Regions from separate parts of the Brevibacillus sp. HD3.3A genome, predicted to be linked through region 1. Evidence: a T-box and tRNA genes for the amino acid it is inferred to sense, from the RefSeq annotation. Region 1 holds a T-box; the other holds one or more tRNA genes.

Region 1 (6,777 bases):
ACTTGTCTGGCGTCGACAGCTCGCCGCTGAGATCTATATCGTCGTAAGTGAATCCGGTCAAGTTCATCAGGGCAAAACGCGAGGCGTTCCAAATCTTGTTCGCGAAGTTGCGGTTAGCCTCCACCTTTTCCCAGTAGAAGCGTTGGTCGTTCCCTGGCGAGTTTCCTGTAGCCAGTGTGAAACGCAGAGCGTCCGCGCCGTACTTTTCGATCACTTCCATCGGATCGACACCGTTTCCGAGCGACTTGGACATTTTGCGGCCTTCGGAGTCGCGGATAATGCCGTGAATCAGCACGGATTCAAACGGACTTTTTCCGGTAAATTCAAGACCGGAGAACATCATGCGCGCTACCCAGAAGAAAATGATGTCATATCCGGTAACCAGTACATTGGTCGGGTAGAAATACTTCATGTCCTCGGATTCTTCCGGCCAGCCGAGCGTGGAGAACGGCCACAGACCTGACGAGAACCACGTATCGAGAACGTCGTTGTCTTGCTCCAGCTTGTGGCTGTGGCAGCTCGGACATTCGCTTACATCGTCACGAGATACGACGGTTTCCCCGCAATCTGCGCAATACCAGGCAGGAATGCGGTGACCCCACCAGAGCTGGCGGGAAATGCACCAGTCGCGGATGTTTTCGATCCAGCGCAAGTAGTTCGTTTTGAAGCGCTCCGGAACGAACTTGACGCTTTCTTCGCTGTTGGAGTTGGCAAGCGCCAGGTCAGCCAATGGCTGCATTTTTACAAACCACTGGGTAGACAGGTACGGTTCCACGACAGCATCGCTGCGCTCACTGTGACCTACCTGGTGAATGTGCTCCTCTACCTTGAACATTACGCCTTGCTCTGTCAAATCTTTAATGATTTGCTTGCGGCACGCAAAACGGTCCAGACCTTTGTAAATGCCTGCCTGTTCGTTCATCGTTCCGGTTTCGTCCATGACGACGATTTGCGGCAACTGATGGCGAAGTCCCAGTTCAAAGTCGTTCGGATCGTGCGCAGGCGTGATTTTTACCGCGCCGGAACCGAACTCGGGATCGACATACGTGTCTGCTACGATCGGGATTTCCCGGCCGACAATCGGCAAAATGACCATTTTTCCGATCAAATGCTTGTAGCGCTCGTCTTCCGGATGGACAGCGACTGCCGTATCACCGAGCATCGTTTCCGGACGAGTGGTCGCTACTTCGATGTAGCCAGTACCGTCAGCCAGCGGATAACGCATGTGGTGAAGCGCGCCTTTTACTTCTTTGTAAATAACTTCGATATCGGACAGAGCCGTACGGGCAGCCGGGTCCCAGTTGATGATGCGGTTGCCGCGGTAGATCAGCCCTTTTTCGTACAGACGGACGAATACTTCGCGCACCGCTTTGGACAAGCCTTCATCCATCGTGAAACGCTCGCGGGAGTAATCCAGGGCAAGACCGAGCTTTTCCCACTGCTCGCGAATGTGCGAAGCGTAAATATGCTTCCATTCCCATACTTTTTCGATGAACTTGTCACGGCCGAGGTCGTGGCGGGAGATTCCTTCTTCGCGCAAAGTCGCTTCTACACGGGCTTGTGTGGCGATCCCTGCGTGGTCCATCCCTGGCAAAAACAGCGTGCTGTACCCTTGCATCCGTTTGGCGCGCGTGATGATATCTTGAAGCGTCGTATCAAGCGCGTGGCCCAAATGCAGCTTGCCTGTTACGTTCGGAGGCGGGATGACGATCGTGAACGGACGCTTCGCCGGGTCGCGTTCCGCCTTGAAAAACTGCTTTTCGATCCAGTACGGATACCATTTGCTCTCTGCTGCCTTCGGATCGTAGTTCTTCGGCAGCAATTGGTCGATGTCGGTTGTTGGCTGATTTGACATAGTTAGGTCCTCCTCTAGAAAAAATAAAAAAACCCTTCATCCAAAGGACGAAAGGATTTCATTTCGCGGTACCACCTTTGTTAACAGACGACAGGCAAAACTGCCCATCGCAAGTTCCCTCAAACAAGATAACGGCTGCGAACCGCTTTCGGCTAGACACATCGTGTTCACCAAAAACAACTCCCGGGCGACCTTCAGTCCATTGTCTCCTTAGAGAATCTTCCAGCAACTGATTCTCCTCTCTGTAAAAGGGCTCCTGACCTACTCTTCCCGATCATCATTGATACGATATGTAGTTGTGGGATCATTGCCTTTGCTTATTATATACAATCACGCTGTTTGGCGTCAAACCCGGTTTCGCCTACTTTTCCGACCGTAATGCCCAGCGCCTCGGTAAAGCCCAGTACACTTAAAATGTCCAAAATTTCTTCCCGGACATTGACAATCTCTACCTGTTTGCCAGAGGCAAGCAATTCTTTCGTTGTGAAATACAGACTGCCAATACCGGAAGAATCTACAAAGGATACACCATGAAAATCGACAGTCACGGAATGGTTTCGCCCTCCGTATTGCTGGAGCAGTTCACCCACTCGATCTCCCACCGCCATGTCCAGCTCTCCAGCGAAAAACAGCGTCGCCTGTCCGTTCGTCTCTGTTGCTCGGTAGTCCATGCTCAAACTCCTCTCAATAGGTATCGGTACACCTGATTCTTTTCTCTCTCTCATGTTACCCGGTTCACTCCACTTGCAAACATTTGGTATTTTCCCCAATGTTCATCAGCTTGGCAACGCACTCTCCAAAATAAGCTTGGTCCCTTGTGCTGTGCTGCTCAAATAAATGCGATCGCAGTATTGCAGCATGACATGAAAGCCCGCACCGAGGGAGTTTCGCGTCGAAAATCCTTGCTGCAACGTCGCTCGCGGCAAGTCCTCCAGCAAAATCCCCTGCCCCTGGTCGTGAATGACAACCCGGCAAAGTCCCAGATCGTTTGCTATGTACAAAGTAATCGTTCCACCGCTTCCATGCTTGAGTGTATTCGAAGCCGCTTCGTTAACCGCCACCAAAAATTGCAGCAATCGGTTGGCAACAAGCCCCAACGGCTCAAGAGCACGCTTGAACGCTCGCCTGAGCAAAGCCAGATCGCCTGGCTCCTTGATGTCCATCGCCAGCGATTTCCGGCCCTCCCGCAGCAAAAAAAACAGCTCTTCGTCGCTTAGCAGCAGCAGCTTTCCGGCGGTAACCACCCCTAAAATATCGCGGTAAATCTCCCATTCGCGCCGCTTTCTCATCCGTTCTTCCGCGATAGCTGCCGTGACATCGATCAGGGCAATCCCACAGGTACGGTCCGGGAGATCGGAAACATACATCTCGAATACTTTTTTCCCGTCGCCGCTGACGATCTGCTCCCGCAGCGATTCGCCTGCGCCACGAACAGCCGCTTCGTTGATCAGACGCTGCATCTGTGTCTCGACATCCGGATCTGCCCGACTCGATCCAAGCGGGCGGATGTTTCCGTCATCAAAAAGGTAGAGGAAGATCGATTCGATTTGCCGCAGGATCGACAGCTTTTGCAGCTCCTGTTTAATCAGCCGTCCTCGCTCGTCGTCGCGATCTTTCCAATTAGTTAATACGTCTGTAGGGTCCAATTCGCCACGCAAATGCCAGGTGTGAAATTCTTCCAGAAGCAATCGCTCCAGAACTTCTTCTTTGCGCAAAACCTTCTCGATATCAACGACATAGTAAGGAACACCGTTGATTCCCTGTAGCCCGCTGCCGATAATGCGAAAATCGAAAGCGAGCTCGACCTCCATGCGTCCATGCAATTGTTTGGACGGACTAAGCAGGCCGATAGCTGTCCGGCTGACTGCTATCAATTGCGCTTGACTTGTTTCCATTGTCGCAAGCTCCGTCACTTTTACCTTGCGCGGCGGCAGCACTTTTTGGGCGGACCCGCCAGAACGGAGCTCCAGAAGACAGTTGCGACAAGAGGGATTGTCCGGACACTGTTCACACAGAATCACCGTTCATCCTCCTATTCACGGGCGCTTCAGCTCGGGTACTCCCAACAGTACAGGAGTTTCCTTTCCTCTCTGTCCAGCAGAAGAGCCGGACTGAAACTGCAAAATCAAAACGGATATGTCGTCGGTTTGCTGGCCTTGGCGCATCATCGCCCACAGGTACGATTCCACACGCTCAATCGTCTCTTCACTGCCCGGCTCGTGCTCGTCCAAAAGAACAGCAAGTTCTTCGAGCAAACCGTGAGAGCTTCGCAGCACATCTTTTCTTCCCGTATCCAATAATCCATCTGTGTATAGTAGTAGTATACCCTCTTCTTTCAAGGGTACTTCCTCAAGCTGATAGGTGCTATCCGCCAAAAGCCCTAGTCCTACGCCCCCGTTGCAGCGCAGAACCGCTTTTTTCGTCGCCGACAAATAGAGCGGCTGCGGATGGCCTGCCCTGGCAAGCAAAATTTTGTGCTGGACAGAGTCGTAGACGGCGACCAGCATGGTAATGTACGAGCGCGTTTTGGCCAAATCGGTATACAGCAGCTGATTCAACCGCTGCAAAATGTCGTCCGGCGACGCGTTGTTTTGCAGCACCGCCCTTACGGCAATGCGAATGCCTGTCGCCCAAATGCTCGCAGGCAGACCGTGCCCGGATACGTCCGCTACAATAAAACAAGTGTAGCGTTCATCAATCGGGACAAAATCAATGTAATCTCCGCCTACGTAAGTGACCGGAACAAAAACGGTTCTGGCGCGCAATCCGTCCACCCGCCATTCCTCTTTCGGAATCAGCATGGACTGGATTCTGCGAGCCAAGCCCATCTCCAGCTCAAGCTCTTTCAGCTCTGACGACTGGTGCTCATGCAGGCAGCGCAAGATCAATCCCCGCACGGTCACGAGCAGCAGTTGGAAAAACGATTGCTCCAGCTCTTTTGTTTCCATATCGTACTCGTTGCATACAGTCTGAGCCAACAGCCTGACATAGCGGGGTGTCTTGGCGGTGTCCCACTGCTCCGAGACGACAATCCGCTCCTCGACAAAGTGCGCAGCGCCATGGTCGTCGCGTCTGCCCCGCTCCATGTGAAAATAAACATCCCCGTGCTCGGACTCCCAACTGATGCCAATGTAAGCAAGTGTTTTGATTTGATGAAACCAGACATCTACAAGCTCAGTCGTTATGCGGTGAATGCTATCGTAATGGACGTCGCTCACGCTGATTTTGTTGCTCGCAATCAGCAATTCCTCGTAATTTTGCTTGAGTTCCTCAACGAGAGACAGCTGATTGTTCATCCACTTCGTATGGGCGAGTTGCTGGGTAAGCCTCGATTCCAGAGAGCTGACCGACGATAGCGTCTCCGACATGAGATGCTGGTTGTCCCTATTGTTTAAGTATGTCCGAACGCTCGTATAGCCAACAGCTATAGCCAACCCTACTTTAGCATAAAACGGCATTTCCGGCAGCGCAAGCAAGGAAGCGGTGATGACCAGAAGAATCACCTGCACGATGCCTGTGTGCTGCCTTGTGCTCATTTGCCAGTCCATTAAAAGCTGGGCACCCTTGATTTGCGTTTTCGCGCGCAGCGGTCTGTGCGTCAAAAGCAAAAAGAGCAAGGAAACGATGCCCGCCAGATAAGTCCCTGAACAAAACGGCACCCCTAGCCCGTGACCGATCCAGGCGAAAGCAAGAACGAGCAAACTGCCAAGTCCCCAGGCAATCAGTCCGATCCCTTGCAAAAAAGAAATGTCAAACCATCTATGCGGTTGCCGCTGCAAGCCGCAGGATAAGAAAATCAAATACACACCTATACCTATCCCTGACAAGTAGAGTGCTATTTTCCAGATCATTCGCTCACCTTTACACGTTCGTCCTAGCCTTCCTGCCCTATACGTTCCCGTTTCCTCCCATTCTCAAACCCATATGTTCAAATATACGTAAACAAGAAAGAAATCTCGTTTTTTCGCTGCGGAAATCTAGGCACTGACCCAGCCCACCTCGCATATGCTGAAATGAGGTGATAACGATGATGAATTTTCGCTGGAAGTACAACCCTACCTACCTGCGAATCAAATATGGATGCAAGCAAGTGTTGATTCCCTTGATGATTTTTCAGTTCATCCGCACCGTCCTGTTTCCCACCTCGTTTGACGTGATCCTTCTCGGCCTGCTCGCCCTTTTGTACGTGGCGATCGTGCTGGAGTGGCTGTAAATGCAAAAAGCAACGCCCCACCTTTGTGAGACGTTGCTCGTCAAAAAGCTTGCTGGACCCAACGGTGCAACCGCATCAGACGGTCCATATCTTTTTCCAGGCGCTTCACCGCGTACAGCTCACTCCAATCTTTGCGATTGTGGTAATAGACGTCGATGTCCCTCATGATTCGTTCCGGGTACGACAGGAACGCTGCCAACAGCTCGATTTCTTCCGGTCGCAAGGGAAAAATGGCTGCGTAGCGATGGTACAGCTGGGAGGCGCCTGCTTCATCTCCCGCCAGTTGGAAATACGTCCGGTAAAACAGGGTGAGGTCGCGCACAGGCGTGTCAAAGCTGGCTCGATCAAAATTGAGCAGCTTTCCCTTCCCCGAGCGATCCGGCACGATATGCGCGGGGTGCGGATAGCCGTGAATCAGCGACAGGCGAAAATGCGCGTGTGTCTCATGCCGTTCTTTCCAGTCGGTCAAAAGGTCAGTGGCTGTCTGGCTCATCTCCGTCACAAACGCTTTGTTTGCCAAAAAGACGAGGTCGAACGGAGAAGGATACTGCCGCCCTCCCGCCACTTCCGCCGCCTTTTCCATCTGGCCTTGCCAATACTGCCAGCGATTCAGCAGCGAGTCGATCAGCGGCTCTACCTGTCGCGGATCGTCGAAGCGATAGTTTTGCGTCAGATGATGAAGCTCGGCCAGCCGCTCGATGGCTGGAGT
Region 2 (6,777 bases), 2.1 Mb from region 1:
CTCATCACCTGATTGCGTCTCCCGCCAGTGGCTCCATGGAAGTAAAGCTTCCCATTTGTCCAAACAAAATTGAGCGGAACCACATACGGCAACTGTCCGTCGACCATGCCAAGATGCCCGATTCGCGCTTGCTGCAAAAATGCCTCAATCTTGCTCTTGTCCAACACTTCTCTTACCTTGTAACGCACTCCATCCATTTTCTTCACTCCTCATGAATTGAATTGATGTATGATGTAGGCAAGTTTAGCAAGTATTGGAGTGAAGAGAAACGTCCATATGCGTTGAGTTTGAGCAATCCATAATACATGCAAGTCAGTCGCGTGAACGCACAAGAAGCGGCTTGACACGATAAAGGCGATTGTCCCCCTCTCTGCCAAGCCGCGGTTACAAACAAAACAGCGGGCACTGCTTGCTTTTTCTTCTATCTGACAATCAGGATTTATTTTCCAAAAGACAGGCAAAAATTACTTCCGAGCAACCGGCAGTTCCAACAGTGCGTTTACAAAAGTATCGTACAAGCATTCCCCAATCACTTCCAGCGAAATCGGCGAATAGTAGCCTTCCGATTTTGGATTCTCTCGGTTGAAAAACTCTTTTTCAACCATGGCCGGAGCTTTCATCCCCAGATCTTCATAGATGATTCCTCGCGTTTTGTCTCATACTGTGCGATAAATTCCTTCGCTTGCTCAGGCATTCCGAATACTTCCCCGAACAAAGTCATCCGCTCTTCCAACGTAGACATTTCATTGACGGTCCCTATCTTTTTTCTCCTTTTATAAGAATAGTCGTTGTAATTGAGAATTATTATCAAATATAATGAGTAGCAACGAGCATTATGGACTTGAGCTTGGAGTTGGAAGGGGCTAGGCGAAACGAATGAAACTGGACGATCATCTGTTGCTGTGGAATCAGGCTTCCGTCAAAGTGATGGATATACGACATAGAAGCATGGAAAGCGGCGAAGAGCTGCTCGCCTATCGGCTGCCAGCCAACGCTTTTTTGTATGCGACCCGCGGAAGCGCGCAAGTAAGGCTCGACGGAGTGCCGTACGATGTGCAGCGATTTCATCTTTTTCACGGGGGCAAGGGCGTTTGCCTCGATATTGCCGCCAAGCAATCATTCGAATATTACATGATTTTGTACAAGGCATCGGCCTCCCTTCCTAGCCGCAAAGAATTGATGCGGCAAGCGGAGCTGGACGATCCGTTTCGCATGCAGTACGGATTTGCGCCGCAATATCCTGTTTTTTTGCTCGATATCGCCGAGCGAATGGCGAAGGAATGGATCGCGGCTGGTCTTATCGACAAATTGCATGTGAAGTCGTTATTTTATCAATTCGTCTACGAAGTCATGCGGCAGCTCGACCAGCAGGGAATCGAGCCGATCAAGCCGGACCCGGTCACCCAGGCGGTGCTGTTCATGAACCAGCATTACGCCCGGCCGATTACGCTTGAATCGCTCGTAGAGATGCTCGACTGCAATCCGCGCCAATTTTTGCGCTGGTTCAAGCGACGCTACGAGACGAGCCCGATCGATTACTTAATCCAGCTTCGCATGACGAAAGCGAAAGAGCTGCTGCTTGGGACCGATTGCACGCTTAAAGAAATTGCCGAAAGCGTCGGTTACCCGGACAGCTACTATTTCAGCCGCCAGTTCAAAAAAAACGAGGGCGTTTCGCCGACCGCTTTTAAAGAAAAGGCGCTGAAACAGGAGCAACGTCTAAAAAATCCATCCTTCCTGTCCACATCTCCCATTGTTGCGCGAGAGCTTCAACGGTATAGTGTTCATGTAATTGATAATCGTTATCAACATGAGAGAGAGGGACATTTATCGATGCGTAGAAAGACCAGAACATCTTTAGCCGTTACACTGCTCTTTTGCTTCGCTTTGCTGCTAAGCGCATGCTCCGGAGGTACGACAAATCCGGGTACGGGGGCCAGCGGGACGGCAGGACAACAGCAAAATACAGAGGCGACAGCCCCGGCGTCCCAGACTTCGTCGGATAAAGAAGCGCCCCGCGTCATCAAGCACGCAATGGGCGAAACGACAGTGAACGGCACGCCGAAGAGAGTCGTCATTTTGACAAACGAAGGTACGGAAGCGCTGCTTGCTGTAGGCGTGAAGCCGATCGGCGCCGTCCAATCGTGGGTCGGCTCGCCGTGGTACAACCATATCAAGGACGAGATGCAAGACGTCACGGTCGTCGGCGACGAGTTGCAGCCGAATATCGAGATGATCGCAAGCTTGAAGCCGGATCTCATTATCGGAAACAAAGTCCGGCAGGAGAAAATATACGAGCAGTTGAACCAGATTGCGCCGACCATATTCGCGGCTGACCTGGCTGGCGACTGGCAAATCAATTTCAAGCTGTACATGGAAGCGATCAACAAGAAGGACGAAGGCGAAAAAGCGATGGCGGACTTCAACAAGCGCGTTGCCGACGTGAAGGCGAAGCTGGGCAGCAAAGCGGCAACAAAAGTGTCGGTCGTCCGCTTCTCCGCGTCGCAGGTGCGGATTTACCAGAAGCAGACATTCTCCGGGGTGCTGCTCGATCAACTCGGCATCGCTCGCCCGCCCGCTCAGGACAAAGATTCTTTCATCGAAGTGATGACGAAGGAAACGATCCCGAGCATGGACGGAGACGTCATGTTTTACTTCGTGTCGGAGCAAGCCGGGAAAAACGATGCGGCGAAGGTTGTGGAGGAATGGAAAAACGACCCGCTGTTCAAAAACTTGAACGTTGCCAAAGCGAACAAGGTGATCCAGGTAGACGAGGCGATCTGGAACTCGGCAGGCGGCTACAAGGCGGCGAACTTGCTGCTCGATGAGCTGGCCGCTTATTTCGAAGTGAAGTAACATAAACGCTGGCTGGCGTCGGCTTGAAGCTGACGCCGGTTTTTTTCTTGTTCAGAACACGAAAAGAGGTGAAGGACAATGGGATAGTGATGCAAAGTCGCAGGCGGAAATGGAAATGGATCGGGCTTGCCGTCGGGTGTGCGATCCTTCTGCTCGGGATGCTGGCCAGCGTCCTGTTCGGGCTGCAACAATTCGGCCTTCGCGACATCTGGCTCGCCTATACACAGTTTGACGGCTCCAACGAGCATCTGATCGTGACGACTACGCGTGTTCCCCGGGCGCTGATCGCCGCCGCCGTCGGAGCGAGCTTGGCCGTTGCCGGAGCGATCATGCAGGTGCTGACGAAAAACCCGATAGCCTCGCCTTCTCTGCTCGGGATCAATTCCGGTGCCGTTCTGTTTATCGTTATCGGACTTGCCTTAACCGGATCGTCCCTGCCGATGAGCAGCATGATCTGGATCGCGCTCGGCGGAGCGGCGATAACTTCCTTGTTCGTATATACGCTGAGCATGCAGGGGGGCGGCGGTTTCGAGCCGATCAAGCTGACGCTGGCCGGGGCGGCTGTTGCTGCCTTCGCGTCCTCGGTCACCTCAGGGATTATGCTCATTCACAAGCATTCGCTGGAAACGGCGCTGCTCTGGATGATCGGCTCTGTATCGGGTCGAGAGCTGGGCCATCTGCTGTTCGTCCTGCCGTACTTGTGCGTCGGCTGGCTCCTCGCAATGCTGATCGCAGGCTCCCTCAATGTGCTGGCGCTAGGCGACGACAACGCCAAGTCGCTCGGTCAGCGGCTGACACTGATCCGGGCCGCCTCCGCGCTCGCAGTCGTCCTTCTGGCTGGCAGCTCCGTAGCGGCGGCGGGACCGATCGCCTTCGTCGGACTCATCGTGCCGCATCTGTGCCGATACGCGGTAGGCAGCGATCACCGCTGGCTGCTTCCTTACAGCGCCTTGACCGGAGCGATTTTGCTGGTAGCGGCTGACCTCGCCGCGCGCTTCGTCCTTATGCCGAAAGAAGTCCCGGTCGGCGTGGCGACGGCGCTGATCGGCGTTCCGTTCCTGATCTTCGTGGCGAGAAGGAGGAAGTCATGAAGAGACGTCCGACATGGAAAAATGCGACGATCGTAAGCTCGCTTGCCGTTGCGGCTTTGATCCTCGCCGTCTTCTGTCTGTCGCTCGGCAGTGTATCCATTCCGATTCGGGACGTGGTCCTGTCGCTTGTCGGCATGAACGGCGAAGGAAGCGATCTGATTATTACACAGTTTCGTTTGCCACGCATCGTAGCGGCGCTCCTGATCGGCGCGGCATTGGCTGTTTCCGGCAGCCTGCTGCAAGGAGTGATCCGCAATCCGCTCGCTTCTCCGGACCTGCTCGGCGTTACGGGCGGCGCTTCGGTAGCAGTGGTCGCTTTTATGACCGCCTTTACCAGCTACAGTATTCATTACGTGCCGATCATCGCGATCGCAGGGGCATTCGCCGCTGCTTCGGTCAACTACTCGTTCGCCTGGAAAAAGGGAGTCACTCCGTCCCGGCTCGTGCTAATCGGTATCGGCATCTCGACGGCGATGAGCGCCTTGACGATGTTTTTGCTGCTGAGCGGCCCCGCCTATCTCGCAGCCCAGGTGCTGAACTGGATGACGGGCAGCTTGTACGGGACGAACTGGAGCTATATCAAGGCCATCTGGCCGTGGATCGTCGCTTTGATCCCGCTGTCGCTCTTGTATGCGAAAGAGCTGGACATTCAGGCGCTCGGCGAAGAAACAGCGATCGGTCTCGGCAGCAGACTTCAGATGAGCCGAATGGTCGCGATGCTGCTCAGCGTCGCCCTCGCCGGGGTAGCGGTCGGCATCGCCGGAACGATCTCCTTCATCGGCCTGCTTGCCCCGCATATGGCGAGAAAGCTCGTCGGCAATCGCTACGGAATCGTCATCCCGACGGCAGCGCTCATCGGCGCAATCGTGCTGCTGCTTGCCGATCTGGCGGGACGAATGCTGTTCTTGCCGCTCGATATTCCTGCGGGCGTATTTACCGCCGGAGTGGGCGCTCCGTTTTTCCTGTACCTCCTGTTCAGGCGCAAACGGCCAGGGGCATGATCGGCAGAAGCGAAAAGGAGTCGGAGGCTGGTCCCCCGGCTCCTTTTTCTGTATGGATGGGATTTTTGTTTTGCATGGCCAAATGCTTGTACATGATTTGGAAATAGCAAAAAGGCTCCTGTTCTGCCAGAAACAGCAGAACAAGAACCTTTCATTGATAAAGCGATGCGGTCGAGAGGACTTGAACCTCCACGGTGTTGCCACCACTAGAACCTGAATCTAGCGCGTCTGCCAATTCCGCCACGACCGCGTATGAAAATGGTGGAGGCTGACGGGATCGAACCGCCGACCCTCTGCTTGTAAGGCAGATGCTCTCCCAGCTGAGCTAAGCCTCCACAATACCCCGACTTTCGCCGGGGCCCCAACCAGTTGTTGGGCTTCTAAGTGACCCGTAGGGGATTCGAACCCCTGTATGACAGCGTGAAAGGCTGCTGTGTTAAACCGCTTCACCAACGGGCCAAGATGGCGGATGGAGTGGGATTTGAACCCACGAGACGGGTCGACCCCGCCTACACGATTTCCAATCGTGCTCCTTCGGCCGCTCGGACATCCATCCATCTGTATCACTTGCCGAGCTGTACAGCTCAGGCAAGAATTAATCTATCATATCTAGCAAACGATTACAAGATATATTTTAAAATTTGTGGGAATTGCCTAAAGCAAGTTTCTCCCTCCGCCAATATGCTACCAGTAATCATCTATGTTGCGGAGTGATGACAGGTGGGCAGAAGACGACGGCGGGCAAGACGTATCCCTTGTTTGTACGGAAATTGGTGCGGGCCAGGCTGCTCTGGACCAGGCGCCCCTATCGACGATATCGACCGTTGCTGCAAAAAACATGACTACTGCTACCAGAAGCGCGGCTACTTTTCGTGCAGCTGCGATCAGGAGCTGCTGCGCTGTTTGCAGGACAAGATCGATATGAGCACGGAAAAAGGCAGGATGGCTGCGATGATTTCCGCCTATTTTTCCCGATCGAAGTGTATTCCTGACGACATGAAGTAGCCTTTTTACGAATTGTCATTCTTATCATTCTTTATACAAAAAACGGTAACTACTTGGACATAATTCCGCCATATTTCCCGTGATTTTCCTTGGCTTTTTTTGGTACTCTATTGAATGTCCAAGGAGGTTACACGCCGTGGAAGTACACATATGCACCGACGCCCGTGCTGCACTGTCGCTTAAAAGAGAAGTGATCTGCCATGGGATTTCCTGCTTTTACGTCCGCAAGTTTGAAAATGATCAAGTAGAATTTGTATTCCTAGCGCTCTCGGAGCACCAAAAGAAGCTCTTATGCTATACGCTGCGAAATTACAGCTACGCCCTAACTTATCTAGCCTAATCATAGCCATACAGTCGCGATCATTTTCGTCCCCTGGAAAACAGGGGATTTTTTCATTCCCAAAGCACATGCCCAAGCGGTGAGACGGGAAGAAGCTGCTCTTCCCGCCCCACCCAAGGCAACTTGCTGCCAAAATCCGGCTTCTCGGCTTCCGAACAGCGACGAGTCTGCTTTCGGTTCTTACAGCTTATGCTGTTCGATCTTGCCCAGCCGATGGATATCGTCGGCCGATACGGAGGACAGCGCATCCAAAAACTGAATCTGGAAGCTGCCCGGACCGTCTGCCGCCGATTTTTCCGCTGCTTTTTGCGCAGCCACACCGTATGCGACGAGCGCAGCAGCCCCAGCCGCCAACGTGTTTTCGGCAACAGCGGCAAAAGCCCCCATGACGGAAGTCAACAGGCAGCCTGTTCCCGTCACTTTGGTCAAGATCGGATGGCCGTTGTCGATGGCGTACACCGTACTGCCATCTGAAATGACATCC

What was found. The T-box of region 1 lies ahead of HP435_RS09615 (valine--tRNA ligase). A T-box ahead of a tRNA ligase gene usually reads a tRNA of that ligase, here a tRNA-Val.
Region 2: it has a tRNA-Val gene. The T-box ahead of HP435_RS09615 (valine--tRNA ligase) is inferred to sense a tRNA for this amino acid. The anticodon was not compared.

Annotation. Positions count from the first base shown of each region.
Region 1 is NZ_CP085874.1:1,961,659-1,968,435, reverse strand. It holds gene HP435_RS09615 (valine--tRNA ligase) at 1-1,855, opposite strand, end outside; T-box leader at 1,896-2,142, opposite strand; gene HP435_RS09610 (STAS domain-containing protein) at 2,176-2,526, opposite strand; gene HP435_RS09605 (ATP-binding protein) at 2,632-3,876, opposite strand; gene HP435_RS09600 (PP2C family protein-serine/threonine phosphatase) at 3,892-5,706, opposite strand; gene HP435_RS09595 (hypothetical protein) at 5,883-6,068, shown strand; gene HP435_RS09590 (protein kinase family protein) at 6,109-6,777, opposite strand, start outside.
Region 2 is NZ_CP085874.1:4,031,964-4,038,740, forward strand. It holds gene HP435_RS18650 (pyridoxamine 5'-phosphate oxidase family protein) at 1-197, opposite strand, end outside; gene HP435_RS29125 (hypothetical protein) at 617-742, opposite strand; gene HP435_RS18655 (AraC family transcriptional regulator) at 877-2,856, shown strand; gene HP435_RS18660 (FecCD family ABC transporter permease) at 2,946-3,947, shown strand; gene HP435_RS18665 (FecCD family ABC transporter permease) at 3,944-4,948, shown strand; tRNA gene HP435_RS18670 (tRNA-Leu) at 5,115-5,198, opposite strand; tRNA gene HP435_RS18675 (tRNA-Val) at 5,208-5,283, opposite strand; tRNA gene HP435_RS18680 (tRNA-Glu) at 5,334-5,407, opposite strand; tRNA gene HP435_RS18685 (tRNA-Ser) at 5,412-5,504, opposite strand; gene HP435_RS18690 (phospholipase A2 family protein) at 5,669-5,953, shown strand; gene thiM (hydroxyethylthiazole kinase) at 6,474-6,777, opposite strand, start outside.